3 regions of the Terrisporobacter hibernicus genome follow, and region 1 is predicted to be linked to each of the others. Evidence: riboswitches for the same ligand, from Rfam matches in the RefSeq annotation. Region 1 holds a riboswitch; each other region holds the start of a gene.

The links. Region 1 has a riboswitch for cobalamin ahead of pcrA (DNA helicase PcrA). Riboswitches for the same ligand answer to the same signal wherever they lie in the genome.
Region 2: it holds a riboswitch for cobalamin, as region 1 does, so the genes downstream of both, JW646_RS05975 (cobyric acid synthase) here and pcrA (DNA helicase PcrA) in region 1, are expected to answer to the same signal.
Region 3: it holds a riboswitch for cobalamin, as region 1 does, so the genes downstream of both, JW646_RS02395 (hypothetical protein) here and pcrA (DNA helicase PcrA) in region 1, are expected to answer to the same signal.

The regions. Positions count from the first base shown of each region.
Region 1 covers NZ_CP081135.1:1,663,173-1,673,705, reverse strand. The annotation lists gene cobU (bifunctional adenosylcobinamide kinase/adenosylcobinamide-phosphate guanylyltransferase) at 1-123, shown strand, start outside; gene cobS (adenosylcobinamide-GDP ribazoletransferase) at 129-896, shown strand; gene JW646_RS08035 (histidine phosphatase family protein) at 906-1,514, shown strand; gene JW646_RS08030 (4-hydroxybutyrate dehydrogenase) at 1,558-2,673, opposite strand; gene JW646_RS08025 (AAA family ATPase) at 3,023-3,949, shown strand; gene JW646_RS08020 (VWA domain-containing protein) at 3,968-5,755, shown strand; cobalamin riboswitch at 5,847-6,021, shown strand; gene pcrA (DNA helicase PcrA) at 6,337-8,577, shown strand; gene JW646_RS08010 (M18 family aminopeptidase) at 8,589-9,881, shown strand; gene JW646_RS08005 (peptidylprolyl isomerase) at 10,221-10,533, shown strand, end outside.
Region 2 covers NZ_CP081135.1:1,234,917-1,245,449, forward strand. The annotation lists gene JW646_RS05935 (decarboxylating cobalt-precorrin-6B (C(15))-methyltransferase) at 1-264, opposite strand, end outside; gene JW646_RS05940 (cobalt-precorrin-7 (C(5))-methyltransferase) at 254-862, opposite strand; gene cbiD (cobalt-precorrin-5B (C(1))-methyltransferase CbiD) at 859-1,995, opposite strand; gene JW646_RS05950 (cobalt-precorrin-8 methylmutase) at 2,005-2,634, opposite strand; gene JW646_RS05955 (GHMP family kinase ATP-binding protein) at 2,607-3,509, opposite strand; gene JW646_RS05960 (pyridoxal phosphate-dependent aminotransferase) at 3,511-4,581, opposite strand; gene cbiB (adenosylcobinamide-phosphate synthase CbiB) at 4,601-5,554, opposite strand; gene JW646_RS05970 (cobyrinate a,c-diamide synthase) at 5,556-6,920, opposite strand; gene JW646_RS05975 (cobyric acid synthase) at 7,036-8,550, opposite strand; cobalamin riboswitch at 8,655-8,816, opposite strand; gene JW646_RS05980 (energy-coupling factor ABC transporter ATP-binding protein) at 9,105-9,935, opposite strand; gene cbiQ (cobalt ECF transporter T component CbiQ) at 9,938-10,533, opposite strand, start outside.
Region 3 covers NZ_CP081135.1:484,320-494,852, reverse strand. The annotation lists gene JW646_RS02420 (MGDG synthase family glycosyltransferase) at 1-827, shown strand, start outside; gene JW646_RS02415 (polysaccharide deacetylase family protein) at 818-1,507, shown strand; gene JW646_RS02410 (lysylphosphatidylglycerol synthase transmembrane domain-containing protein) at 1,500-2,576, shown strand; gene JW646_RS02405 (response regulator transcription factor) at 2,566-3,273, shown strand; gene JW646_RS02400 (HAMP domain-containing sensor histidine kinase) at 3,254-4,846, shown strand; cobalamin riboswitch at 5,087-5,277, shown strand; gene JW646_RS02395 (hypothetical protein) at 5,394-6,269, shown strand; gene JW646_RS02390 (leucine-rich repeat protein) at 6,423-10,533, shown strand, end outside.

The DNA.
Region 1 (10,533 bases):
GTGCCAGAAAATAAATTATCTAGAATATATGGTGATTTTGTTGGAAGAGCAAATCAATTAATAGCTAGTTATAGCAATGAAGTTTACTTTGTTGTAAGTGGAATTCCTATGAAAGTGAAGTGATAATTATGAAAAGATTTATAGGGTTATTACAGTTTATGACTAGAATACCTATTAAAGCAGATATTGGATTTGATGAAGAGTTTCACAAATCCATAGTGTATTTTCCATTAGTAGGATTTGTAATAGGGTTGATTTCTTTTAGTATAGGAAGTTTGTCAATTCAAATATTTGATCCATTTATAACATCTATAATAATTGTAGCAGGTGAAGTTATTTTAACGGGTGGTCTACATATTGATGGCTTGGGAGATACATTTGATGCCATATATAGTAACAGAGATAAAGAGAGAATGTTGGAGATAATGAAGGATTCCAGATTGGGAACTAACTCTCTTCTAGCTATATTATTTTTAGTATTAATAAAAATAGGATTATTGAATTCTGCTATAAATAGCAACCTTATGTGCTTAGTTATATTTATGCCTATGATATCTCGTTTGGGAGTTATAGTTATGCTTTATAAAACTGTGACACCAAGAAAAGTAGGCATGGGAAATGTATTTATTGGTAAAGCAACTAAAGGTATGTTTATAACAGCAATATTATATACTGTTGCTATTCTTGTAGTTATTACTAAATTCTTATTTTTATCAACTACTTTAAATATAATAAAATTATTATTATCAATTGTGATAGTAATGTTATTTGATTATTTATTTAAAAATCATATTTATAAGAAAATTGATGGTGTAACAGGAGATATATTGGGATGTACTATTGAGTTAGGAGAATTAATATTTTTATTATTTTCCTATATAGCTATTCTAATTTAAGGTGATGAAATGATAAAGTTAATTTTGGTAAGACATGGTATAACTGTTTGTAATGAAGGTGGAGCTTTGTCAGGATTTAAAGATAGTATATTAAGTGAAAAAGGAAGGTCACAAGCAAATAAGATTGCAGAGTATTTAAAAGATGAAGATATAGATAAAATATACACTACACCTTTGTCTAGAACAAAAGATACAATGAAAAAATTGGCTGAGATTAAAAACATTCAAACTGAAGAGACTAGTCTATTGAATGAAATAAATTTTGGTGACTTTGAGGGACTATCATTTAAAGTAATTGAAGAAAAATATCCTGAAGAAGTTGAAAAAATGATAAAAGAAGGATTTGAATATAAGTATCCTAATGGTGAGAGCTTGAAAGATACCTTTACAAGAGTAAAAAATGAAATGAGTAAAATTATAAATGATAATGATAATTCAACAGTATTAATTTGCTCTCATGGAGGTACAATTAGGAATATAATTTCTTATCTTATATGTAATGATTATAAATATCATTGGAATTTTAAAATAGATAATGGGTCTATAACAGAGATAGAAGTAGATAATAACTTTGCGGTAATTAATAAATTAAATGATACATCATATATGAATATGTAAAATTAAGAAGAGAACCTAATTTGATAGTAGGTTCTCTTTATTATTAGTATAAAGATTTATAAATATTATAAACAATATCTTTACTTAAGGGAGTGTAGGCATTTGCCATTAATCTACCTTGGTTAATAAGAACATTTTCAGTAAAAGATACTAAATCTTCCTCTGTGACACCATAGCCTTTTAAAGATTTCTTTGGAAGTATTTCATAAAGTAGACTATCCAATTCTTCAAAGACTTCTTTCTCAGAACAATTAAGAATTTCGGTTAAAATATTATTGAGTTTTTGGATTTTTCCACTTGGATTTAATTTTTCGTATGTTTTAAAAATTTCTGTAAAACAAACATAATTAGATTCTCCATGAGGAACGTGGTAAATTGAACCTAAAGGATAACTCATTGCATGAACAGCTCCACAACCGGCATTACCAAAAGCTATACCAGCGTAAGTGCTAGCGATTAAGAAGTCATCTAGAAGATTATTCAAATCATCTCTTCCATTATCAACAATATTTTTAAATCCATTAATAATCATTTTTATAGCTTCTATAGAGTACATTTCTGTAAAAATAGAAGCTTTTGGAGATACAAAAGACTCGATTGCATGAATAAGAGCATCTATTGAGCTTGCAGCAAAAACTTTAAAAGGTAAAACCTTTAATAGCTCAGGGATTAACACTGCATAGTCTGCTAGAATTGAATCATGAGCAAGACCCAATTTGCTGTTTATAGAGTTTAAATGAAGTACAGATATATTAGTAACCTCGCTACCAGTACCACAAGTCGTAGGAATAAGTATTAGTTCTTTATTTTTGACAGGTTCAAATTTCTTTTCAAATAAATCACAAACAGGTGAAAATTTTTCTAAAGCAAAAAGTTTTGCAACATCTAAAATACTTCCTCCACCAATTCCTATAACTCTTTTATAATCAGTCTCTTTAACTTGAGCATATATTTTTTCAACCATTATATCAGTAGGTTCTCCACTACCGAAGTCTCTTCTGTATACTACATTAGCATCTTCAATAAAATTTTCGAAAAATGGTTTGTAAATATATTCATTTGTTATTATTAAGTCACTTTTATTTATATTGAATTTTAAACAAAATTCTTCACACTTATTAAAAGTAAGTATTTCTGGAGATAATTTAAAACTTTTCATATGTAATCCTTTCTAATAATTCAATTTTTATTATGAATTGTATTATGATAATTATATCATAATATATTTAGTAGTATTATTTGTGAAAGATATGTGTAAATAAAAAGTTAATTGTTAGGTTTTATAATTAATCAACTATAATTATTGATTTGGTAAATAATAAAGAAATAGCAATATAAATATATAATTAAAGAGTTGAAAAAGATAAATCAAAAAATATCTTGCAACTCTTTTTTATTATTAAGTGCTAAAAATATTACTGAATTTTAAACAAATAGACTATACTTTTATTAAGTGCAAAATTAAAGGATATAATAATAAGAAGTATTACTTACAAAAGGAGATTATTATGGATATAATAGAAAACTTAAGAATTCAAGGGGTAAGTGAGTCTCTTATAGAGGATGTACAACATTTTAGAAAAGAATTTAAAGTTGATAAAGAAGTAGAGCACAGGGTGACAAAATCGCCGGCGTTTTATATTGGTGAAGATATTTTGTCCATGTGTATATCTGCTATTTTAGAAGAAGAAAATATATTATTATCTGGGCCTAAGGCTACGGGGAAAAACTTACTTTCGGATAATTTATCAGAGATATTTGGAAGGCCTCAGTGGAACACTTCCTTCCATATAAACACAGATAGTTCATCACTAATTGGAACAGATACTTTCATAGATAATGAAGTGAAACTTAGAAGAGGATCTGTATATGAATGTGCCATTCATGGTGGATTTGGTGTTTTTGATGAAATAAATATGGCTAAAAATGACGCAATAGTTGTTGTTCATTCTGCACTAGATTACAGAAGAGTAATAGATGTGCCAGGATATGAAAGAATAAACCTTCATCCAGCAACTAGATTTATAGGTACTATGAACTATGAATATGCAGGTACAAAAGAATTAAACGAGGCCTTAGTTTCTAGATTTTTAGTAATAGATATTCCAGCAGTAAACGAAGATAAATTAATGATGATTTTGAAAAGAGAATTTCCTTGTACTGATGAAGAAAAATTAAATCAATTTGCAGGAATTTTTTTAGATTTACAATTAAAATCTCAAAATGGAGAGATATCTACAAAGGCAATTGATTTAAGAGGATTAATAGGTGCTTTAAAAACTATTAAAAGAGGACTTAGACCAACCCTTGCTATTAATATGGGTCTTACAGGAAAAACTTTTGATATTTATGAAAAAGAAATTGTGGATGATATTATTAGGACAAGAATACCAGAGAAATGGGAAAGTAAAGATATATTTCCTAATTTAAAATAACCTGAAGTAGGTGATAAAATGAGTGGAAATACTAATTGGATATATAATAACTACGAATTTGAAAATAGAGTAAATAATTTGGCATGGACAGTTTGTGGTATGTACGAGGAAGATATAGACTCAAGTGAAAAAGATTATTCATCCAAAGATGTTTCTTTGTATTTTGGTATAATTGCTGGAGCAAGAAGAAAGTACTTAGATTGGGATATAATTAAAAAATATATAATCAGTAGAATAAAAAAATCCTACGATAAAGATATTTTATATACTTTGATTGAACTTGTGCTTAATTCTGTAGTAGAAGATAAAGTGATAAATGAAAGGCCAGGAGTTGAGGAAATAAGAAGCAAAGCATACAAAGACATTCTTGTGAATTATAGTAAAATTAATAAAGAAGATATATTACAGACATTAAGATATACATTTATACTTCAAGCTATGAACAGACACCCTGCAGTGGATGGTTTGACAAGAAGAATAATGAAAGATATAAAATCTATTGATTGTAACGATGATTTGATGAATATCTTAAAAAGATTAGATGAAATTTATTTAACTTATTTTGAGTTTATAATAAACTCTCAAAGAGAAATTTCACAAGGAAATGAACAAGATATAAAAAATGTAAATGTGGACTTTGATACTTTCTCAGATTTTATGTATGAGGAGTTATATATGGATGAGGAAATAGAAACCATAGAAAGTGAAATTAATAATATAAGTAATACCATGCTAGTTGAAAACTTAGGTGAAATGGGTAGTGGAGATCTAGGAAAATCCTCAAATAGAGTTATATATGTGGATGAAGTTATGGCTCAAAAAATATATGATAAAGTAGAATATTACTATGGTAAAGCATTTCTAAGTGAAAGTGAAATAAGGAAAATTGAAACTAAACATTGTAGAGATGTTCATGAAGGGTGTAGGGTTCATTTTACGGATGGAGTATTACGTAGTGAATGTAACAATGTTTTTCAGTTAAAATATGTTACGAGACAAAAAGAAAACAATTTATACAAATATAGAAATAATATTAAACTACATAAAAGAAGTATTAATAAATTAAAAGAAAGCATATCAAGAATATTAATAGAGGAAAGTGCTATTGATAGAATTTATTCCGACGGAGGAACTATTTGTGCCAATAGAGCTTGGAGAATAGGAAGAAGCAACAATTCAAAAGTTTTTTATAAGGATATAAGAAATGAAAAAGGAAAGTATGTTATAGATATATTACTTGATGCCAGTGGTTCACAAAGTAGAAACCAGTTTAATGTGGCAATACAGGCATATATAATTGCTACTGCTCTTACATCAGTTGGAATTCCCAACAGAGTTATGGGATATTTAAGTTTTTTAGATTATACTATATTAAAAAGATATAGAGATTATAATGATAATATTAATTCTTGTGAAAATATATTTGAGTATTTTGCAGCAGGAAATAATAGAGATGGACTAGCAATAAAGGCAGCAAGTGATTCTTTATTAGAAAGAGAAGAAGAAAATAAAATACTTATAATACTTAGTGATGGTAAACCAAATGATGTGAAAATAGGAAAAGATAGATCAAGAAGTTTAAGAGGAGAGGCTTCTTATAAAGGAATGATAGCAGTAAAAGATACGGCTTTAGAAGTTCGAAAGGCGAGAAAACAGGGAATACTTGTATTAGGGGTTTTCACTGGGAAAGAAAAAGATTTAGAAGCAGAAAAAATAATTTATGGTCAGGATTTTATTTACACTAAGGATATAGAAAGATTTTCTGATATAGTTGCGATGTATTTGAAAAAAATAATAAAAAATTAAGATATTTTAGCAAAATATGAAATAAAATAATTGTTAAAAATTAACAAATATTCTTTTGTATGTGCTATACTTATCTTAGTTAAAAAATTAAATTAATTAAAGTATTTTAGGTTCTTAAACTAAGATTAATAGGGAAAAAGGTGAGATACCTTTGCAGCCCCCGCTACTGTAATGTGGACGAAACTTTTAACCACTGTGGAAACATGGGAAGGGAAAGGAGTAGAATGAAGCAAAGCCAGGAGACCTGCCTACAATATAAAGTGATTTCTTCGGGGTAGGAGAAATATCTTAATAAAAATTTTTATTTGAAGATATTGTGCCTAACTTGAAGTTAGGCACTTTTTAGTTCTTATGAACTTGAATAAGCCCTCAACCTATTTTATTTCAAAATAGTTTGAAAATAGAATAACCCTTAACCTATACCTTAGGATTCTCCAAAATCCTAAGGTCTTTTTTTATGATAATTTACAGGTTAAGTATTTTATATTTTATTCATGGGAATTATTATAGTATTATGGAGTTTGAAGAAAAAATAGAATTAGATTAAAATATATTTATATGAGCATTATAGGAGGATATATATGATTTCAGATATAATAGAAAAATTAAATCCAGCTCAGAGAGAAGCGGTAGAAAATACAGAGGGACCTGTTTTAATACTTGCTGGAGCTGGATCAGGAAAGACGAGAGTTTTAACTACTAGAATTGGTTATCTTATGGAAGATAAAGATGTTAAAGCTGAAAATATTTTAGCTATAACATTTACAAACAAAGCTGCAAATGAGATGCGAGAAAGAGTAGAAGAAACTTTAGAAGGAACAGACACTAAGGAAATGTGGATTACAACATTCCATTCTTGTTGTGTTCGTATTCTTAGAAAAAGTATAAATAAAATAGGCTATAATAGAAGTTTCGTAATTTATGATAGTCCAGACCAAGTTACTTTAATTAAGGACTGTATGAGAGAATTAGATATTAGCGATAAAGCATTTGATCCTAAATATGTATTAAGTTGCATATCTAATGCAAAGGATAAATTGTATTCTCCTAAAAGATTCTTAAAATTAAATGAAGGTGACATATCTAAAACAAAAGTAGGAGAAATTTATGCACTGTATCAAGATCGTTTAAAAAGAAATAGTGCCTTAGATTTTGATGACTTAATAATGAAAACAGTGGAACTGTTTAAAGAATGTCCAGATGTGTTAGATTTTTATAGGAATAAATTTAGATACATAATGGTAGATGAGTACCAAGACACAAGTAAAGCACAATATGAATTAATAAAATTATTAGCTAAACAACACCAAAATATTTGTGTTGTTGGAGATGATGATCAAAGTATTTATGGTTGGAGAGGAGCTGACATAAGAAATATCCTAGAATTTGAAAGGGATTATGACAATGTTAAAATAGTAAAACTTGAGCAAAACTATAGATCAACACAAGTAATACTAGATGCAGCTAACCATGTTATTGCAAATAATACAGAAAGAAAAAGAAAAAGACTTTGGAGCGATAAAAAAGAAGGACAGCTAATAAAAATCCAATTGTCAGAAAATGAAATTGATGAAGGTGATTTTATAGTAAATACTATATCATATATGAAAAGATATGAAGATAGGTATTATAAAGACTTTGCAGTTTTATATAGAGCCAATGCACAAGCTCGTTCTGTGGAAGATGCATTAAATAGGGCAGGAATACCATATAATATTTATGGTGGTATTAAATTTTATGAAAGAAAAGAAATAAAAGATATTATAGCTTATCTTAGAGTAATACAAAACCCTCAAGATGATATATCTTTAAAAAGAATAATAAACGTTCCTAGAAGGGGAATAGGCCTTAGAACTATAGAAAAAATAGAAGACAGAGCCAGCTTAAAAGAAGAGAGTATTTATTCCGTATTAATTGACATAGAAGATAATTCTGATATATCAAGAAAAGCTAGGGCTAGTATAAGTGAATTTGTAGATTTAATGTCTACATTAAGAAGTTTTACAGATGTATATACTGTCAGTCAAGTTATTGAAAAAGTATTGGATGTAACAGGATACAAAGATGAATTACTAAAAGAAAAAAATAACGAAGGAGAAGATCGATTAGAAAACTTAGAAGAACTTATATCAGTAGCTTTAGAATTTGAAAGTTCAAGCGATGATAAGAGTTTAGAAACATTTTTAACAGGAATAGCTCTTAGTGCTGAACCAGATAGCGAGGAAGAATCTGAAGATAGAGTCTCTTTAATGACAATACATTCTTCAAAAGGTCTTGAGTTCCCAGTAGTATTTTTAGCGGGAATGGAGGAAAAAATATTCCCAATTGCTAGAGCGATACAATCAATGAGAGATAGTGATATAGAAGAAGAAAGAAGACTTTGCTATGTTGGAATAACTAGGGCAAAGGAAGAATTATTTTTAACTTTAACAAGAAAGAGAACTTTATATGGAAGAACTAATCCTTCAATTGCATCTAGATTTATAGAGGAATTACCAGGTGATTGTATAGAAAGATTAAATAAAGACCAAAAAGAATTATCTTTTTCTAAGGCAAATTATAATATTCTTGATAAATATACTCAAAAATATAAAATGAATAATATGAATAAGGTTGAAGTTGCTAAAAAAGCAAATGCTACTATAAAAAATACATCAAATGAAAGTAATATAGATGACTTAAAACTTGGAGCTAAAGTGCATCATCCAAAGTTTGGCTTGGGAACAGTAGTAGCTTTAAAAGGTCCAGATGTGACTATAGCTTTTGATAACCAAGGTATAAAAACTATAAATAAAGAATACACGACTTTAGATTTAGTTTAATAGGAGGAGTTATGAAAAAACAATTTGCTGAGAATTTAATAGATTATATTTATGATAGTCCAACTGCATTTAATGCAGTTGAGACTAGCAAAGATTTATTATTAAAAAATGGATTTAATGAACTGAAAATGAATGAGAAATGGAAACTTAAAGTTGGAGGAAAGTATTTTATAACTAAAAATTCATCTTCATTAACAGCCTTTGTAATAAACTCTGACAATATTCAAGATGGATTTAGAATAATAGGGTCTCATAGTGACTCACCAACCTTTAGAATTAAACCTAATGCAGAGATGACTGTGGAAAATTCATATTTGAAATTAAATACTGAAGGTTATGGCGGTGCTATACTAAGTACTTGGTTTGATAGACCATTGGCTGTTGCAGGCAGAGTAGTATTAAAATCAGAAAATGTATTATGTCCAAGACAAGAGATAATAAATATAAATCGCCCAGTTTGTATAATACCAAATATAGCTATTCATATGAACAGAAGTATAAATGATGGATATAAGTTTAATAAGCAAAAAGATACATTGCCTTTAGTTGGATTAATCAATGATACACTAGAAAAAGATGATTTTCTATTAAATGAAATAAGTAGAGAACTAAATGTGGATAAAAAGGAAATTCTTGATTTTGATTTGTATTTATATGAATATGAAAAAGGAAATATAATTGGACCAAGTGAAGAGTTTATATCATCTTCTAGGCTTGATAATTTGTCTATGGCTCATGCAAGTTTACATGGGTTAATAGATTCAAAAGGAAAAAATGGTATAAATATAGCTTCTATATTTGACAATGAAGAGGTAGGCAGTTCTACGAAGCAAGGGGCTGACTCTAATATGTTACTAAACCTATTGGAACGAATTTGCATAAGTTTAGGCAAAGATAGAGAAGAATTCTTTTCAGCTATTTATTCATCTTTTATGATATCTGCAGATTTAGCTCATGCTCTTCACCCAAATTTTGTTGAAAAGCATGACCCAACAAACAAGCCTATTATGGGTGGTGGGCCTGTAATAAAAATTAGTGCAAATCAAGCCTACACAAGTGATGCTTTTTCATCAGGAGTATATAAAAATATATGCGAAAAATGCGGAGTTAAATATCAACAATTTGTGAACAGATCTGATGAAAGAGGTGGATCCACAATTGGGCCAATTTCATCAACACATTTAGACATTAATTCTGTGGATATTGGTAGTCCAATATTATCTATGCATTCAGTGAGAGAACTTGGAAGTGTAGAAGATCATTTTAATATATATAAGACCTTTGTCGAATTTTATCAGATATAAAAGAATAATGGTGAAAAATTCTGTAAATTACAGATGAAAATGTGGATAAAGACTGAATAAAATGTTAATAAGTTGTAGATAAGTGGATAACTATGTGGATAAAATGGTAATAAAACGTAATGTTTTAATTTTATATATAAATAAAAACTTTGAAATATAGTAGGAAATTTTGAAATTTAATGGCTGTGGATAGTGTGGATAAAAATGCAGAGTTATCCACGCAAACATTAATTAATTGTTTTAAATATGGTAAAATAATAATAGAGTAGTTATTCTTTTATAACTTAGTATATAATAATATATGAAAATACATAACAACCAAAGAAAGAAGGTATAAATATGGAAAATAAAAATCCTATAGTAACTATAGAAATGGAAAGTGGAAAAACTATAAAAGTTGAGTTATATCCTAATATAGCTCCTAACACAGTAAATAACTTTATAAGCTTAATAGATAATCATTATTATGATGGAATTATATTCCACAGAGTGATAAGAGGATTCATGATTCAAGGCGGATGCCCACAAGGAACTGGAATGGGCGGACCAGGATACTCAATAAAAGGTGAATTTAATAGCAACGGATTTGCTAACAACTTAAGACATGATAGAGGCGTAATCTCTATGGCAAGAACTATGATGCCTAATAGTG
Region 2 (10,533 bases), 430 kb from region 1:
ATAGGCTTGTATAACTTTTATATTTGATATATTAAATTTTTCTATATTTTTGTTTATTAAATCTATAGCTTCATCATTTCTTTCAATAGCTATAACATTTAAATTATCATAAGTTTTGGCGGCTTCAATAGAAACACTTCCTGTACCTGCTCCAACATCTATAAAAGTTTTAGCTTTTTTTAAGTTCAATTTATTTAATGAGATGGCTCTAACTTCTTCCTTTGTTATAGGAACTTTTCCCCTAATAAATTCATCATTTTTCATCTAGTATCACCACCACATTCATTTCAAATTTTTCAACTGCTAATATTTCTTCAGCTTTTCCTATAGTTATTCTTTCATTGTCATAAGATAAATTTTCTCCTACAACAACTACTTTATTTAAGTTTCTTTTTAGTATTTGTTTACAAATTTCATGGGGACCTATTTTATTATCAGTTACCATACATACTTTTTTATGAGATAGTATGTAATCAAAATCAGGTGTTTTACCATGACTACTAGTAATATAAACATCATTCATATCTACAAATATTTTTGAAAAAATATATTGTAGCGAACTTATTCCAGATACGACATTTAAACTTTTATGATCAATATTGTTTGATAAATACTTTCCTATTCCATAAATAGATGGGTCTCCTGATGCTATAACGCTTATATTTTTATGGTGATTTTTTTTAATATACTCTAAAACTTCTTCAAGATTAGTAGATAATACTATCTTCTCTCCCTTAAAATCTTTTATAGATTCTAAATTTCTTTTTCCACCTATTAGAACATCTGAAGAATAAATTAATTTTTCTCCCAGTTTAGTTATATAATCAAACTCTCCCGGTCCCAGACCTATTATATTTATCATCTAAAATCCTCCATTAATAAATCTGCATCTTTTGATTTTCCAAGCAGTGATTTATCCATTCTAAACATATAAACTTCCACTTGTATATCTTCATTTAAATATTCCTCTGCTCTTTCTTTACATTTGTTACAAAGTATGTTGTATATTTGTGTGTAATTGCTTTTGTCTATTATTTCAACTGCACCTTCTGCTGTTACACATTCATTTATTTCTTTGAGAAAACCTGAATCAGCTCCTATCAATGCTAAATTTGCAATCATTATCTCATTTCTAGCATCACAAACTTTACTATGAGTATTAAAAATCCCTGCAGATATTTTTATAAACTTTCCAATATGACCTGCCATAAGTATTTTCTTAAATCCTAGTCTTTTTGCTTCGTTTAACATATATCCTACAAAGTTGCTCATCCTAACACAATTACTCATATCAATTTTTAGATAATCTCTTATAAATTCCTCTCCATGGTTTCCTGGAACTAAAATGATTTTATCCATTCCTTGAGCTTTTTTCATTTCAAGTTCTATGGATAAAGATTTTTTCCAACCTTCTTCGCTCATTGGCTCAACAATTCCAGTAGTTCCAAGTATAGATATTCCACCGAGTATTCCAAGTTTTGAATTAAAAGTTTTCTTTGCTACTTCCTCACCTTTAGGAGCAAAAATAGTTATTTTTAATGATTTGTTTTTTAATAAATCATTATTTTGTTCTAAAACTTTTCTTACTTCATTCTTAATCATTTTCATTGGTACTGGATTTATTGCATGCTTTCCAACCTCAACACTTAACCCTTTCTTAGTTACTATTCCTATTCCTACGCCACCAGTTACAATAACATCTTCAGCCTCTTTATTTACTAATTCAGCTTTTGCAAATATATCCATAGCATGAGTTGCATCTATATCGTCGCCACCGTCTTTTTCTATAGAACATATGGAATAATTATTTCTAATCCCAACATTTTTAACTTTTAATGTTAGTGGTATCCCCTTTGGCGTGTCTATATTTATACTTCCTATACTTTTCTTAGTAAAAAGCATATGTACAGATGCCTTTGATGCTGCTGTTGCACAAGAACCTGTAGTATATCCTCTTCTATATTTTTTCCCCTCAATATATACATACTCTTCCATAAACATTACCTACATTGCATATAAAATAGCATTCATTATGGCTGCAGCTATATTGCTACCACCTTTTCTTCCTTGTACTACTATGTGAGGAATAGAAGTTTTTTCTAATTCATATTTAGATTCTGCTGCACCAACAAATCCAACTGGTGCACCTACAATAGCTTCAACATGGCCTCCCTTATTAACCATTTCTATAGTCTTATAAAGAGCAGTTGGAGCATTTCCAAATACAAATAGCTTTTTCCCTTCTTCATTCATTGCTATTTCCACAGCAGCCATAGATCTAGTTATTTCCTTTTCCTTAGCCAATTCTTTAGTTCTTTCATCAGCTACTAAACACTTGTATTCACACCCAAGGGCATTTAGTTTCATTTTATTTATTCCACTAAGAGCCATATTTGTATCTGTGTAAATTGTGCATTTATTGTTTAAAGCATTTCTTATTGAATCTACTGCTGTATCTGATATTTTTAATATATCTAAGTATTCAAAGTCAGCACTTGTATGTATGCAACGCTTTATTATCTTTTCTTCTATCTCATTTTTAAACTTATATCCTGGTCTAATATCATCAATTATACCTTGTATAATTTCAAAACTTTTTACCTCTATCATCTTAGGGTCTTTAACGTATTCCACTCTATTTCCTCCCTTTCTTTATGACCTATAATTTTGGATAAATGTATCTTTTTATAATAATCATTAAAAGATTTTTCTTTTAAATGATTTATTATTCTCTCATGATCCATATGATTATCAATTAATATTCCAATAACTGTACCACTGTGAGCAATATTAACTCCATAGGCTCCCATCTTGTTACTGATTTCTATAATTTCATTTAAATATGGTTTTTTATGTATATTTTCATTTGCCATACTACTTAGTGTACAAGACTTACCTATCAACTTTAAATCATTATTTCTTAATCCTTCTTCTAATAATTTAAAGGATTTATTTATAATTACTTCATTTTCCAATTTAATATCTAAATAATTTGGATTGCTTCTTATTATGCTTGTTTCCAGTATTTCATCTGGTTCTAAAATTATTACTCTAGCATTATATAAGTTAGCTAAATATTTTTTTACCTGACCTTTAACAGGATTAAAAATTGAGTTTTTATATAATAAAATAGAATCTGTAGGTTCTATTTCTGAAGCAATACGAGATATTTCTTCATTACCTAAATCTTTATTTATCATGGATAATGTTGCCTTAATAGTTGCCCCTATATCTGCTGTAGAACTGGCCATTCCTTTACCTATGGGTATACTGCTATTAATTTCTAGAGATATATTTTCACATTCCCTTAGTGGAATATTAAATCTTTCAAATACTTTTTCTATAGCTTTTCTTGATTTTTTAGGCCCTAAATTAATATTCTCTTTTCTTTCTTCAAGGATAGCAACTGAAAACATATCAATTGCATAAGATGATAAGTATTCTTCACTATCTAATATACCTTGAACAAATTCACCACAAGATGCGGGGCATATTCCATAAGATTTCATATTATTCTCCCAACAATTTATTTAATTCCTTTAAAATCAATTGGTTTTCCTCATGACTTTTAATTGCTATTCTTATGTGTTTTTCACCTAAACCTATAAAGTTTGATGCATTTCTTATTAATATATTACTTTCCTTAAATAATTTAAATTTTAATTCATCTGCTTTTATATCTTTTAATTCCATTAATATAAAATTTGTATCTGTGTCATATACATGTATATTCTCAATTTTTCTTAATTCATTTATCATATATAATCTTTCTTTAAGGTAATACTCCTTACTAGATGTTATATATTCTTTATCATTAAAAATATAATTAGATAAAGTATCAGCAAATGAGTTTACTGTCCAAGGCTCTTTATATCTATAAATATCATTTATAAGTTTTTTATTGCTTGTAACACCATAACCTAGTCTAAGACCAGGCATTCCAAAGAATTTAGTCACTGCCTTTATAATAAATATGTTTTTATATTTTTCCACATATTTTATTAAACTGTAATTTTCTTCTTCATGTACAAACTCCATAAAAGTTTCATCAACTATTAATAACTTATGGCTTTCTATTATTATTTTTAAAAGTTCTTCTATGTTTTTTACCTTTCCATTTGGATTATTAGGATTACATATAAATAAACTGTCAAAATTATCTATATTTGCTTCTATTTCTTCCAAATTTACACTAAATTCATCTTCTTCATTTAGCATAAAGTTTATCAATTCTAAATTATTTAATTTAGCTCCTCTTTCATATTCTGAAAATGTTGGATTTAATATTGCCAATCTTTTCTTAATATTTTTCATAAGAAGGTATATTATTTCTGTTGCTCCATTACCCGGAATAATATATCCAGGATTAACATTTATGTAATTCCCAATATTTCTTCTTAATTTCGTGTAATTAATATCTGGGTAACTTTTACAATTACTTAAACCTTCCAAAATATATCTTTCCAAATTAGGAACAACTTTTGGATTTATATTTGAGCTAAAATCTATTATATCTTCAGTATTTTTATTAAAAGTTTCTGCCATGATATCCACATTAGCTCCATGTCCTAAATCTTTCATAACTTCCTCCTTTCTTTTTTTATAAACCAATTACTAAATAGTAAAAAGTTGTAAAAATTATTATTGATATTATTGATGATGAATACATTATTTTGTTTGTTCTTACAATATCTTCAATTTCTATTTCTCTTTTTTTATCTCCTATAGTTGGTTTATACACTTCTTTTCCAAAATAAACATTCGTACCACCAAGCTGTATTCCTAAAGCTCCAGCTACTGCACCTTCTGAAAAAGCGCAGTTAGGGCTTTTATGATTTTTTCTATCTCTTATTCCAATTTTTAAAGCATCTTTAAAATTAAACCCAACAAATAAACTTCCAATAGAAAGTAAAAGCACACCTAATCTTGCTGGTATATAATTTGCAATATCATCTATTTTTGCTGATGCAAACCCTAGATAATAATACTTATCATTCTTATATCCCACTGTTGAGTCTAAAGTATTAATAGCCTTATATGCCATAGCCAAAGGAGCTCCCCCTATAAATCCGTAAAACAATGGAGCTATTATTCCATCTACCGTATTTTCTGCCACAGTTTCAACTGTTGCTCTTACTATTTCTTTTTCACTTAAATTTGTTGTATCTCTTCCTACTATGTATGAAAGCTGAATTCTAGATTTCTCCAAGTCTCCAGTTTTTAATACTTTATATATTTTTTCAGATTCATCTTTTAAACATTTTGTAGCTAATGTTGTATAAATTAATATGGAATTTACCAAGAAATAAGTTATTTTATTAAACTGAAACAAACGTAGTACAATAGAAGTACTACCTAGTGTTACTCCTACAACGACAAACCAAAGAAAAAAGCCAGCTATTTTTAATGCCTTATCACTTGTAGCTATCTTCCTTATTTGTTTTTCTACAAAACTAATAAGTTTGCCAATAAATCTTACTGGATGAGGAAATGAATATGGGTCTCCTATGATTAAATCAAGAGCATATCCTGTATAAATAGATAATAGATTCATATTATTCACGTCCTCTTTTTATAAAATTAGATATGCAATCTAAGTTGTTGTAAAAATGTGTATGCAGATATGTTGCTAGAGTATTACCATTACTGTAGCCACCTTCCCATTCATCAATAACTTTGTTATTTTTCAATTTTCTCATATAATAAGCACATTCTTCTTGACTATCAAAAATTGAATGATGAAATTCATGTCCTTTGATTATTTGTCCTTTTTTAGCTAGAATAGTGTCTTCCTTAGCCTCACCTAAACAATATCCAAATCTTTTAAGTGAAGATGTCATTTTACTACATCCTTTAAAAATTCCAACCATGTTATAAATATCATTATTTGGATCTTCTAATGTTTCTCCAAGATACATTAGCCCTCCACATTCTGCATATATGGGAATATTATTATAATGAGCATTCATGATAGAAGTTCTAATCTCTTCATTTTCATCTAACTCTTTTGCAAAAATTTCTGGGAATCCTCCTCCTATGTAAACATAATCGCACTTTGGAAGTTTTCTGTCACCAATAGGGCTAAAGTACTTTATGTCCATGCCTAGCTTTTCAAATAACTCTATGTTTTCTCTATAATAAAAGTTAAAAGCTTTATCATAAGCTACGGCTATTGTTTTACCTATGGCCTTATTTTTTTCTATGAAATCTTCTAGGCTAAATGAAGTATTAAAATCCTCAGTTTCAGATATTTCAATTATTCTATCAATATCTATATATTTTTCTATTTCCTCTGCTAGATTATCAAACTTAGCTTTTAAAGAACTTATCTCAACTGAAGGTACTAGACCTAAATGTCTAGACTCTAAAGAAAATTCTTTGTTTGGCGGAAAATACCCAAGTACCTCCACACCAGTATATTTTTCTATAGCTTCTTTTAAAATATTGTAATGGGATTCACTTTTTACATTATTTGTAATAACACCAGCTATATTTACATTTTCATCTAACATCTTATATCCCAGTACCATAGCAGCAGCAGATGTTGCCATTGCCTTTGCGTTTATAACTAAAATCACTGGTGTTTTTAATATTTTTGAAGTATATGAACTAGTACAATCGTCTAAATCAATTCCATAACCATCGTATAGTCCCATTACACCTTCAATCACCGAAATATCTGCATCTTTTGAAGAATTCTTAACTATATATTTAATTTTCTCATCTTCAAGCATATATGAATCTAAATTCCTTGAATATCTTCCAGTAATAAATGTATGATAAGAGGGATCTATATAATCAGGTCCAACTTTATAAGGTTGTACTTTTAAATTTCTTTTTGTTAATGCTTGCATTATTCCTAAGGAAATTGTAGTTTTTCCTACTCCACTATTTGTTCCTGCAATTAATATTTTTTTCATATTACCACCTAATTTGAATTATTTTAAGCAAGGTCGTTGCCTGAATCGGTAGCAAAAGCACCTCGTTGGCACTATGAAGTGAAGCGCCCACGCAGTGGCTTAAGCGTAGCGAATTTTAATTCATTATTTCATATATTTTTTCCATATCTAAATGTTCTCTTAAAAAATCAGCTAATTTATCATATTCTTTATTTTTAAACTCATCAAATGACTCAACTTTACTTTCAACAGGCTCTAAATTTTTTATTTTCCTTATGTTATTTAAAATAGTTCTGGTAAAATCTATATCATCAAATATTCCATGCATATAAGTTCCAAAAACATTACACTGATTATTTACGCTACCAACCTCATACCTTACAATCTCACCAAGTTTTTCTGTTACAGTTGCAAAATTATCACTATTTTCTCTTCTTCTTGTCATTCCCATATGAATTTCATATCCATTAACTTCTTTTTTATTTAAATTTGCAAGGTAGCCATGCAAATTACCTCCTAATATAGCTTTAACTTGTGTTGTAGTTTTTTCTAGTTCAAAAGTCGTCTCTACATCTAAAAGACCTATACCTTCCACTTCTTCCAGATCATTTTCCACATGATATGGGTCTTTTAGAACTTTTCCTAACATCTGATACCCACCACAAATACCAAGTACAAGCTTTCCTCTTTTGTGAAGCTCTTTAATTTGATTCTCTAAGCCATTTTCTCTCAAGAATATTAAATCATCTATTGTTGACTTGGTTCCTGGAATAATTACAATATCAGGATTTCCAAGAGATTCTCCATAATCAACATATCTAAGACTTACATCTTCTTGTGTTTCAAATATATTAAAATCTGTAAAGTTAGACATATGAGGTGTTCTTATCACTTCTATATGAATATCTCCTTTATCTACTTTTTTCTTGAATCTTGTGGTCACACTGTCTTCCTCTTCGATTTTTATGTCAGTATAAGGTATAACTCCAAGAACAGGAACCTTTATAATATCTTCAAGCATTTTTACACCAGATTCTAAAAGTTCTTTTCTTCCTCTGAATTTATTAATTATTACACCTTTAACTCGTTCTCTGTCTTTTTCTGGAAGTAACATTATTGTGCCTACTATTGATGCAAATACTCCACCTCTGTCTATATCACCAATTAATATAACTGGCGCATCTGCAATTTGCGCCATTCCCATATTTGATATATCTCTTTCCATCAAATTGATTTCAGCACAACTACCTGCGCCTTCCATTACAACTATATCAAATTTTTCCTCAAATTCTTTAAATATGTCAGCTAATATTTTTTCTAACTCTAACTTATACTCGTAATATTCTTTCGAAGACATATCTCCTACTACTTTTCCTCTTACTATAACTTGGCTTTTGTTATTGCCATTTGGTTTTAATAATATGGGATTCATATCTGCAGTAGGGTCTATTCCACAAGCTTCAGCTTGAGAAACTTGAGCTCTTCCCATTTCCAAACCTTCTTTTGTTATAAAAGAATTAAGAGCCATATTTTGAGATTTAAAAGGTATTACCTTATAATTATCTTGTTTGAAAATCCTACATAGTCCCGTAGTTATTATGCTTTTTCCCACATTTGATGCAGTTCCTTGAAGCATTATTTTTTTTCCCATAGCATTAATCCTTTCCATTTTATATTAAATACCAAAAAATCCCAGCTCAAATGGCTAGGATTTTACTATGTAACATAAAATCAAATCTTCACCCCGAGATTTTCTATATATAATTAGTTTAGGCAGGTATCCTGGCTTAACATCATTTTACTCCCATACCTTCCCATCAACTTGACAGTGGTAATTATGGTTTCATCCGTTTTACAGTAGCGGGGGCTGCAAAGGCTTTTACCTTTTTCCCTAAAACCTAAACTAATTCTATTAAATTTTACAATTCTCTTCTTATTTCATAAAAAATTTATATATTTTAATTATAGTTATTTTTACTAGGTTGCAAAACATATTAATAATTTTTATATATATAAATATTATTAAACAGTCACTTTTCTGTTATTTTTGTTAAAATTTTAATTTATATCTGAAACAACAATATTTATTTTCTAACTACATATTTGTTTATTTGTTTTTAGAGAGTTAAATTCTATCACGAAAAATAAAAAAAATCCATATTCGTAGCAAAATATGGATTTAATCTATTTTTCGTATCGTATTTTTTATTTAGCTATTTTATTTAAATGACCTTCCATATTTTCACTCCAATAATTATATAAATCTTCCTCTTTTCTAAACAAAGGCAAGTTCATATTCTTATTAAGTTTTACAAGCCATGGAAGTTCTAAGCCTGCTTCTTCTATTTTTTTTTCATCAATAAATACTTCTTCCGCATTACCTTCATTGATTATTTTCCCTTGATTTAGTACATATACATAATCGCATATATCATAAATCAAATTCATATCATGGCTAGTAATTACTATTTTCTTTCCTTTTTCGTACATTGTTTTAATTATATTTACAATTGCTCTTGTACTTTCTGGATCTAAACCAGCTGTTGGCTCATCTAATAAAACAATATTATTTTCCATAGCTATTACTGATGCAATTGCTACTCTTTTTTTCTGACCAAAGCTTAAACTATGTACTGGTCTATCTATAAACTCTTCGCCATTAACAGATTCTAAAGCTTTGCTAATCCTAGTTTTTATAGTTTTTTCATCTGTACCAATATTTCTAAGAGCAAATGCCAAGTCATCATATACCATGGAATAAAAAATCTGTTTCTCTGGGTCTTGGAAAACTATGCCTACTTCTTTTCTTAAATTATATAAACTTTTCTTATCATATTTAAGCTGTCTATTTTTATATAATATTTCTCCTTGGGTAGCTTTTAAAATTCCCATTAGATTGTTAAATAATGTGGACTTTCCAGATCCATTTGAACCTATTATGCCAATAATATCACCATTATTAAAATCCATAGTTATATTATCTAAGGCTTTTCTTTTTTTGTCGTATTGATATGTTAAATTATTTATTTTAAACATTATTAATCTTCCTCTACAATATAAAATGTGCCATCATAAAGCTTCATATCCAAAGCTATACTCATCTCATCATATCTTATCATCATCCTTTTGAATAGCATATTTACTAACAATCCAAAGGAGTTATACGCATTTTTTAAATTTATATATCCAAATCTAAGTTCTTGAGACTTTCTTATGTCTGCAACTTCCTCCATAAATATAAATATAAATCTATACATTAACATTGAAATTTCTAAAACTATATCTGGTAAATGTAGTTTTTTAAATACAAATATTAATTGATTAAAAGGCGTTGTTAGCATTATAAAATAAATACACGTCAAACATGATAATGCTCTAAAAAACAAACGTGTTGATGATACTATTGATTCATTTGAAACACCTATGTATAAACTTCCTATATTTATACTGTATAATAATAATCCTTTATCTTTAGAAAAATTTAAAAGTATCATAATTATACTTAAAATTAAAAATACAAACGGAATTTTAATAAAATGAATGTAATCTTTAAATTCAATTTTTGCAATTCCAACTATAACAAAACTCATTATACCTATAACCAATAAAGATATATAATTGTAAGGATTAATTA
Region 3 (10,533 bases), 1.2 Mb from region 1:
CGGTAATAAAAAAAGTGGATTTATTATTAAAAAATAATGATGTTGATTTGGTAATTTCTACTTTTCCAGCTTGTTCTCAATATTTTTCAGCATATAAAAAAATGAGAAATTGTGATATTCCTCTTTATACTTATGTTACAGATATATCTGTAAATGAAGAATGGATTAGTGAGCAAACTGATTTATATTTTGTAGGTAGCGACATAACAAAAAAATCACTTTTGAGTAAAAATGTAGATAGTGATAAAATAGTAATCAGTGGTATACCTGTTAAACAAAATTTTAAGGAAGAAAAGATAATAGAAAAGTCAAAGGATAAAAAAGAAGTATTAATAATGGGTGGGGGCTTAGGTCTTATGCCTTGTGCAATGGACTTTTTAGAAAAACTTTCAAAAGATGATAATGTAGAAATAACATTTATAGCAGGTAAAAATAAAAAACTACTAGAACATGTAAAAGAAAAGTATCCTAATGTGGAATCAATTGGATATACAGATAAAGTTGACAAATATATGAAAAAAGCAGACTTAATAATTTCAAAATCTGGTGGAATAACATTATTTGAAGCTATTTTTAGTGGAACACCATTATATGTTATTAGACCATTTTTATATCAAGAAATAGGAAATGCTTTATATATACAAGACAGTTGTATTGGTAAGGTAATATGGACAAATGGAACGGATATTTATGAAGATGTAACATCTTTACTAAATAATGAATTGCTTTTAAAAAGCATGGAAGAAAATATAGTAATTGAAAAAGAAAAATTACAAAGTACATCACCACTTAATTACTATTATGGAGGTATAACAGCTTGTTATTAAAAATTATAATAGCTTTGGTTATAATATTGTTGTGTTATAGTATTGTGCCAACTTATTTATATAAACTTCAATATAAACTAACAAAGAAAAATAATTCAAATGATAAAGTGCTATACTTAACTTTTGATGATGGACCAGATGAAAAGTATACGCCTTGTCTTTTAGATTTGTTAAAAAAACATAATATAAAGGCAACTTTCTTTATGGTAGCAACTTTTGCAAAAGAAAATCCTATAATAGTAAATAGGATGAAAGAGGAAGGTCACTGTATAGGTCTTCATTCTTATGAACACAAAAATGCTTTATATCAGAGTAAATCTTATACTTCATATGATTTTGAAGAAAGTGTAAAAGCCATGGAACAACTAGGCGTTAACGTGAAGTTTTATAGACCGCCTTGGGGGCATTGTAATATATTTACAAATCATGAAGCGAAGAAAAATAATTTAATAAAAGTACTATGGGATGTAATGGCACAGGATTGGGAAAAAAACACAACATCTCAAGTTATATGTGATAAATTATTAAGAAGAAGTAAGAATGGAAGTATAATATGTTTGCATGATGGACGTGGAAAAGATGAAGCGCCATCTAGGACAATAAAAGCCTTAGAAAAAGCAATTCCAGTTTGGGAGAAAAAAGGATATAAATTTTTGACTATGGAGGATTATTATGAGTAAAAAAGTTTCTCCAAAGAATATATTAAAAAACGGTGGTTTATTTATTGGATTAATTTTATTAACTTTTTATATAATTTTTAAAAATAACAATATAGAAGAGATTATAAATGCAATCTCTACTTTAAATATAAATTATATAGTAATAAGCATAATTTGTAGTTTCACTTTTGTTATTTGTGAAGGTATAAATATAGGTAGAAGTCTAAAACTTATGGAGTATGAAATTAATTTTATAACTTCCATAAAATATGCAATTATAGGCCTATTTTTTAGTTCTGTAACTCCTTCTGCAACAGGAGGTCAACCAATGCAAGTTTACTATATGCACAAAGATGGAATTCAAGTATCGCATTCATCTTTAGCTCTTCTTATGGATCTTGCTAGTTTTCAGTTTGTAACAGTTACTATGGCCATAATAGGGTATGTAACTCAACATGAATTACTAGTTAATACTTTGGGGAATATTAAATACTTTGTTGCACTTGGAATTTTTTTAAATACAATAGTGATGATATTTATATTAACAGCAATTTTTTCAAAAAGATTTATAGGAAAGTTTATTGATTTTATTTGTTTTATTTTAGTTAAAATCAAATATAAAAAAGTAGATAAATTTAAAGAAATGGCATTATGTCAAGTGAAAGAATATAAAGACAGTGCTAAATATTTTAAAGAAAATAAATTAACAGTTTTAAAAATTGTATTAACTACAACAATACAAATAATAGCTCTTCACAGTATTTCGTTTTGGGTATACAAGGCATCTGGTTTAAGTGGGTATTCTTTTGTGACAGTAGTTATGTTACAATCAGTTTTATACATTAGTGTATCTGCATTACCACTACCTGGAGCTGTAGGAGCTAGTGAAAGTGGATTTATGCTTATTTACAAAACTTTGTTCCCAGTTCAACTTTTAAGCTCAGCTATGCTTGTAAGTAGAGGAATAAGTTTTTATTTATTAGTACTATTAAGTGGCATTGTTCTTGCTACCACTTATCTTTTAAACATCAGAGGGAATCATTACATTAAAGTTACTAGAAAAAGAAGAGGTGAAAATTTTGACATATAATATACTGGTTGTAGAAGATGATATAGACATAATAAAGCTACTAAAGATTTATCTTGAAAATGATGGCCATAGAGTGATTTCTGCTCAGAACGGATTGGATGCATTACAGATAATAGAAAATATAAAAGTTGATTTAGTAGTAATGGATATTATGATGCCAAAAATGGATGGTTATGAATTAACCATGAGAATAAGATCAAAATATACTATTCCAATAATAATTTTATCTGCTAAAAATGAAGATAGTGATAAGATAATGGGATTAAATTTAGGTGCAGATGATTATATAACAAAGCCATTTAATCCATTGGAAATAGTGGCAAGAATTAATTCTAACTTAAGAAGATTTTATGATTTTAACAAAGTAGTAGTACCAAAAGATGAAGAGGTACAGTTAATAGTTGGTGACTTAACTTTAGATACTCAAAAGTTAGCTCTTTACAAAAAAGGAGAAGAAGTTGTAGTCACACCTACAGAATATAAAATTTTGGCTCTTCTTATGAAAACACCAGGAAAAGTATATACAAAGTTGCAAATATGCGAAGCGATTAATGGAGATTATATTGAAAGTGACAATAATACTATGATGGTTCATATTTCTAGACTGCGTGAAAAAGTTGAAGATGATTCTAAAAATCCTAAGTATATAAAAACTGTGAGAGGAATTGGATATAAAATTGCGAAAAAAGAAAAGTAAATTTTTTACCATTTTAGTTGGAAATTACATTGCTTTTACAGTAATAATTATAATTTCTATTATATGTATATTACATGGTATAAATCATAAAATAAAAGATATTGCTAGTGAACCTAGAATTAATGAATTAGTAGATTATGCAAGCTTAATTACTGAAAATGGAAATCATCAAATTAATAAATCACGTATAAAAAAATTAGCTGGAAAAGATACTTTCATTCAATTATTAGATGAAAATAATAAGGTTATATATGAGAGTGTGCCTGGAAAATTCAACAAAGAATTTACAAAGGGAGAGTTAAGCTGTATACATGATTATTATGTGGATCCATATATTGATATTCAAAAATATAAAAATGATAAAAATAAAGAAAATGTATCAGTATCCATAACTTATTATGATGAAAATGACGATATTCATAATAAAATTTACGTGGTAGATGATAAATTAAATTTAATATATACGAATACGGGAGATACTAGAAAATCTTTTACTAAAAATGAGTTTAAATATTTAACAGGAGCTTATCTAAAAGGATATGATATTAGAAAATATTCTTTTAAAGATAAGGACAATGAAAAGTTAACGCTTTTAATAAATACTCCTTCTCTTACTAATGAAATATATAGTAAAATTTTGATTACTTGCATATGCGCATTTGTATTATTTATACTAATATATATTATCTTAATTATAATATTTATAACTTGGCTAAATCATAAAGTAAAAAGACCGATTAATATTTTAAATGAAGCCATTGTCAAGTTTAAAAACGGTGAGCGTGAAAATTATTTAGATTATGATGGACCACAGGAATTTTGTGATATTTGTAGTAGTTTCAATGATATGTCAAGGAAGTTGTATAATAGTGAGAAAAAGCGTGAAAGCTTGGAAGAAGAAAAACAAAAAATCCTTGCGGATATATCCCATGATTTAAAAACACCAATAACAGTTATAAAGGGATATTCAAAAGCTGTTTGTGATAATCTAGTTTCAGAAGAAGAAAAAGATCAATATCTTATGACTATATATAAAAAAGCAGATCACTTAGATGAATTGATTAATACTTTTTATGAATATAGTAAATTAGAACATCCAGATTACAAATTTGTTTTTGAAAAAATAGATTTATGTGAATATGGTAGAGTTTATCTAGCAGGAAAATATGAAGAATTAGATATAAATGGAGTGGAGTTGGAAGCTGATATTCCAGATGACCCTATTTATTGTAAGTTAGACAGATTTCAGTTAAAGCGTGTTTTTGAAAATATTATATCAAACTCATTAAAACATAATAAAAAAGATTTATCCATATTATTTGAAATAGAAGAATATTTTGATATGGTGAAAATAAATATTGCAGATAATGGCCATGGAATTCCAAAAGAAATACGAAAAAATATTTTTAATCCTTTTGTGGTTGGGGAAAAATCTCGTACTAAAAAAGGTTCAGGGCTGGGACTTGCCATAAGTAAAAAAATAGTAGAAGCTCATGGTGGAAGTATAAAAATTGTGGATGCTAGAAAAAACTATAAAACAGAATTTGAAATTATACTTCCAAGAGAAGTATAGAATTTTAATCAAAAAGATTTATTGATGCCAGGTATGAATTTTCATACCTGGCATTTTTTAATTGCATAAAAACATAAGTACAATATTATGAAGGGTGTGAAAAGTAGTACTATGATGGTACTACTTTTATTAGAAAAAAGACTATACCAAAGTCTGAATAAATATACAGTATAATGAATATGAGGTAATAATTTGTAAACTTATTGAATATTATAGATAATAAAAAATAGTAATGTAAATATATAAATAATTAATATATGTAAAAAATGAAAAATATTTTTTATTTTGGAAGTGCGGTGAGATTCCGCCACAGATTATCCCTGCTGTAATAAGTTACGAAATTTGCTATTACCACTGGAGTTATCTCTGGGAAGGAGCAAAGAGTAGGTTTGAGCTTTAGTCAGAATACAGGCATATTGTAAGTTTATGGTGAAAGTTTCCGAAGGCATAATCGGAGGTTTATTTTTCATGTGGTTTTTGATAATTATATGGAAATTAATCTTCCTTATAAATAATAATATTTTTAATAAAGAAGGGGATGTTTTTTATGAACAAAAGATTTAGAAAATTTGCAACTACAGGAATGGCGGCAGCTATAATGTTATCAATGGGGGCAACATCATTTGCAACTGATTTTTTTACAGAGTATCCTAATTTAACTAATTATAATACTGATTATAATTATACTGTTGAAAAAGGAAGTGGAACAAAGGATCAAGCTTTAATGGTTCAAGGCGCAACAAGTAATTGGTATGGCACAAGTCTTTTTAATAATGAAGCAGATGCAAATTCTATTAATTGGAATATTGTACAAGGAAGTACAGATGCTGTAAGTGTTAGCAAACAAGCTCCGAAAGCAGTAGGAAATCAATTTGCAGCTAAAGGAAATGCTGAGATTGATACGTCAAAGAATGCGGGAGTGGCAGTTGTAGAAGCAACAAATACAAAATCAGGATATATGGACTTTACTGTAGTATTAAATCCAAAGGATGTACAAAAAGATGTTTCTGGTGTGAATGTAAGAGCATACGATGCTTCAAGTGGTAGTTTTAAATTTTTAAAAAGTAATAAAGGGTCTGTATCAACAAGTGCTGTATCATCTAAAATAAATTATCCATCTGCAATGGATGCAATATCTGTTGTAGCTGATAATTTTGTTGATGATTTACAATGGGGAAGTAAATTCTTAAAAAATGTAAATATAAATAATAAAGATTATCCATATATGGAAAATGAACTTGGTTGGATGTATAGAGTATATGATTCTGAAGGAAATGCGACTTCTGAACAAAAAATGGTAGATGTTTCTGAAAAAGTTGGCGGAGAAACATTTGATGTGGAGTCAGGACAAACTGTTGTTTGGGCATATGGAGGCTATAGCGTACAATTCCCAGAAAACTTGTCAGGGTTACCTACTAAATAGTAAACAATTAAACCATTTGTGTTAATAAATATATTTATTATTACAATAAGAAAGATGATAAATTTATTACATAATTGGTAATTTGTTATAAAAGGGGTGCTTTCAGAGCACCCTTTTATAGATTTATAATATTTTAATTTTGGGGGGAAAGATATGAGGAATAAAAACACTAAGAAATTAAGTCAAAAAATTATTAGCTCTTTTCTTGCATTTATTATGGTGTTTACCTTATCTACAGTATCATCAATAAAATCTTTTGCACAAGAAGTGTTAACACAAAAAGTACATGTAATAGTAGAAAATACTACGTACTCTAAAAAAGATGGAGCAGCATGGGATGGAACTTTAGTAGATGATTGGGTAAAAATTGAAGACAATATGACTATGATGGATGCAATAGTTAAAGCACTAGATAAGGTGAAAGCTACACAAACAGGTGCAGAAAATAACTACATAAGTGAAATCAATGGACTAAAAGCATTTGATGGTGGATCTAGTTCAGGATGGATGGGAACTAAAAATGATTGGTTTGTTAATCTAGGATTTGGGGCATTTAAAGTAAAAGCTAATGATGAAATTAGAGTAATGTATACTACTAAGTTTGGATCAGATATAGGTGGAAATTATAGTAAGAATGATACATCATTAAAAAATATAGATTTTAGTGAAGGAAGTTTATCACCTAAATTTAGCAGTGAAACTAAAGAGTATACACTAGCACTTGGAGATACTAATAAAATAACTGTAAAACCAACAGCTGCTAATAAAAACTACCAAGTAAGAGTATATAAAGGTGAAGATGTAGACACATCAAAAGAAGGATATAAAAGAAGTGAAGAAATAAAAGTACTAGATGGAGAAACTATAAAGGTTATATGTGGTGATAAGTCTTGGCCAGGATCAGGCCAAAATATAGAATCTAGTACATATACATTTAAAATAAAATCAAATATTAAATCAAACACGGCTCCAGTAACGAGCAAAGAAAGTGACAGTGCTAGTATTAAGCTAGGAGAAACTTATTCCCTAGATTTATCTAAAATATTTAGTGATAAGGAAAATGACAAATTAACATATAAAGTATCAGTTGATAATAAGGAAGAAGTAGATGCGGATTCAAATTATTCATTTAAACCAGAAAAATCAGGGAATTATAAACTAAAATTCATAGCAAATGATGGAAAAGAAGCATCAAAACCTTATACATTAAATTTATCAGTAGATGATGAAAAAGCCTATGAAATAAAGACTTTGGACACAGAAAATGGACAAATATCAGTAGATGTAAAAGAAGGTAAATTAAATACAAAAGTTACTTTAACTGTAAAACCAGATGAAAATTTTGCAATGGATACATTGGAAATAAAAGACAAAGACGGAAATGATATAAAAAGAGAAATAGATCAAGACAAATCTGATGGTATTAATTATATATATACATTTAAAATACCTTCTTCAGCTGTGAAGATAAAGGCCACTTTTGATAAGGCATATACATATAGCATTGAAGGTCATGATTGGTATAATATGTCCTCCTTAGAGGTATACAATAGATACGGTGAAATAGTAAAGCCAAAAAAACTTAAAGAATGCCACGGTAATAGATTTGAGAAAGGTTCTTACCATCTGACAGCAGGTGAATATAAATACACTTTCTTTGGATATGAAAAAAATATAGGTAGAAAAGGAACGTTCCAAGTAGAAAAAACTAAGGAAGAACAATCAAAAACTTTTTTCCCATTTGAAATATATATAAACGAATATAAATTAAATGAAAAAGATAGCAATAAAGTAAATATAGAAATAACAGATCCAGATGGAAAAATACTTGATATAAAGCCAGGATATAAAGAGAAAACATTTCAGGATTATTATTATGTGTTAGAAGCTAAAGGAGAAGATAAGAAATATAAAATAAAAGTTACTCCAGTAGATAAAAATGTAAATTACACATTTACTACTCAAAATTGTGATTCAAACGATCAAATATATACATATGTAAGTGCTGAACTTGATGGATCAAATTGTACAAGTACTAGAACGATAAAAGTATATTTACAATCTAAATCTGAAGATCCAATAGAATATAGAGTAAATAAAGGGGCAGGTCTTCATCTATACAATATATATGGAGAAGCATACAGAGAGCTTTTTGAAGTTAAGCCACTGTCTGTAGATACATCAAACAAAGAATATGATAGTTATAAATTCCAAGTGCCCTCAGATCACTATAAGTTAGTAGCAGGTGGAGGAGATACGCAATACGTTAAGACAACTAAACCATATTTTTATTTAGATACAGAGAAAGTAAAAGAAGCCATTACCCTAGATTTAGTAAAGAAAAAAGACTATGAAGAAAATCCATACTATCGTAATAAGTGGGATGATATCTATACAAATATTACTGATGAAGGTAGTCATGTAAATATGAATGTGGGAGACACCCAAAAGCTAGAAACATTTCGTGTTTGGCAGGGAATGACAAGTCCCGTTTCAAATAAATTTGTTGAACCAGATAAACATTATGAAGTTATATATGGAAAAGACAATTTATCTATAGAAGAAAAAGGCAAGGAAGGTAGAAAATATGTAAATATGACTGGTAAAAAAGAAGGAATAGCAGTTATTAAAATTACATACGATCCTTTAATTGAAGGTCAAGAAGCAACTAGTGATCCTGGATTTGACAAGAAAAGAATATATGGATTTAATGCAATAGATAAAGAACAAACAGGAATAGTTATAGTAAATGTAGGTGGTAGCAGAGGAGATATAGATCCTAATTTTAAAGTAAGAGATAGAAAATGGACAAAATACGATACAGTATATTTTACTGGAGATACAACATATCCAGATGGAACAGTTGTAAAAGGCAAAGGATATGGAGAATATACTTTTACACCATCTAAAGGTGTTACAGTAGAAACACATGATCCAATACATATAGATAGTGATTTTGCAAATAATTGGACAAAATACGAAGCAGATAAAAATGGTTCCTATACTATTAAAGTTAAGACTGGTAGAAATATAATAAGAATGACATCTGGTGATAATGTACTTTATTATGTATTAGACGCTATGGAAAGTGATATAAGCATATCTAATGATAGCAATAAAGGTAAGGAGCTTAAAGTAGGAGATAAAGCAAGTGTAAGCTTTACAAATTTAGAAGTGCCAATTTATAAAATGGCTACTATATATAACCCAGGTTTTCCTGATAGAACATTCTTAGTGTATGATTTAAATGGAGAAACTATAGAAGGTCCTCATAAGCAATATTCTGTAAATAGCCCTTTAACATTTACAATAGATAAAAAGGGTACTTACAAATTATCTAAAGGAAAAGTACATGCACAGCATATGGGAAGTCCTCTAGATACTCATTGCAAAATACCACAAGAGGGTCTATCACCAAACTTTAATGCAGGATATGGAGATAATGATATTTATTTTAATATTATGCCTGATATACAAATAAGTGTAGATGATGAAGATACATCAATACCAAGAGCTAAAGTATTAGTTAATGATGAAAAAGGTGGAAAAGCTACAGTAGAAAAAGTAAGTGAAGATGTAGACAATAAAACAGCAAAATATAAACTGACAGCAACAGCAAATGAAAACTATGAATTTGAAGGATGGAGCCTTAAAGGATCAGATGAAATAGTATCAACAGATGCACAGTACCAAGTAGAAATAGATAAAAATACAGAGTATGTGGCAAACTTTAAGTTAGCATATATACAAGATAAAACATTAAGATATACAGTATTAGAAGATGAAACATTGTCAGTAAAAGAGCCACTTGATGAAAATGTTACACAAGTTGTAATTCCATCAGAAGTAGAAGGAAGAAAAGTTGTAGAAATAGGAGATAGAGCATTTTATTCTTGCCAAAAACTAACTAAAGTAGAATTAGCCCAAGGATTAAAAGTGATAAAAGCAAGAGCATTTATGACTTGCACCTTATTAGAAAGTATAGAAATACCGGAAACAGTAGAAGAATTAGGTCAATCAGTATTTGCAGGTTGTGAAAACATGAAGTCAGCAAAACTACCAAGTAAATCATTAAAAACAATACCAAGATCATTGTTTAATGGTTGTAAGTCATTAGAGAGTATAGAAATACCAGAAGGAATAGCAGTATTAAAAGATTCGGTGTTTACAAATTGTGTAAGCTTAAAAGAAATAAGACTACCAAAGAGTTTGACAAATATAGAATATCCTGAAATGGTATTTAGATATTGCCAAGCACTAAAAA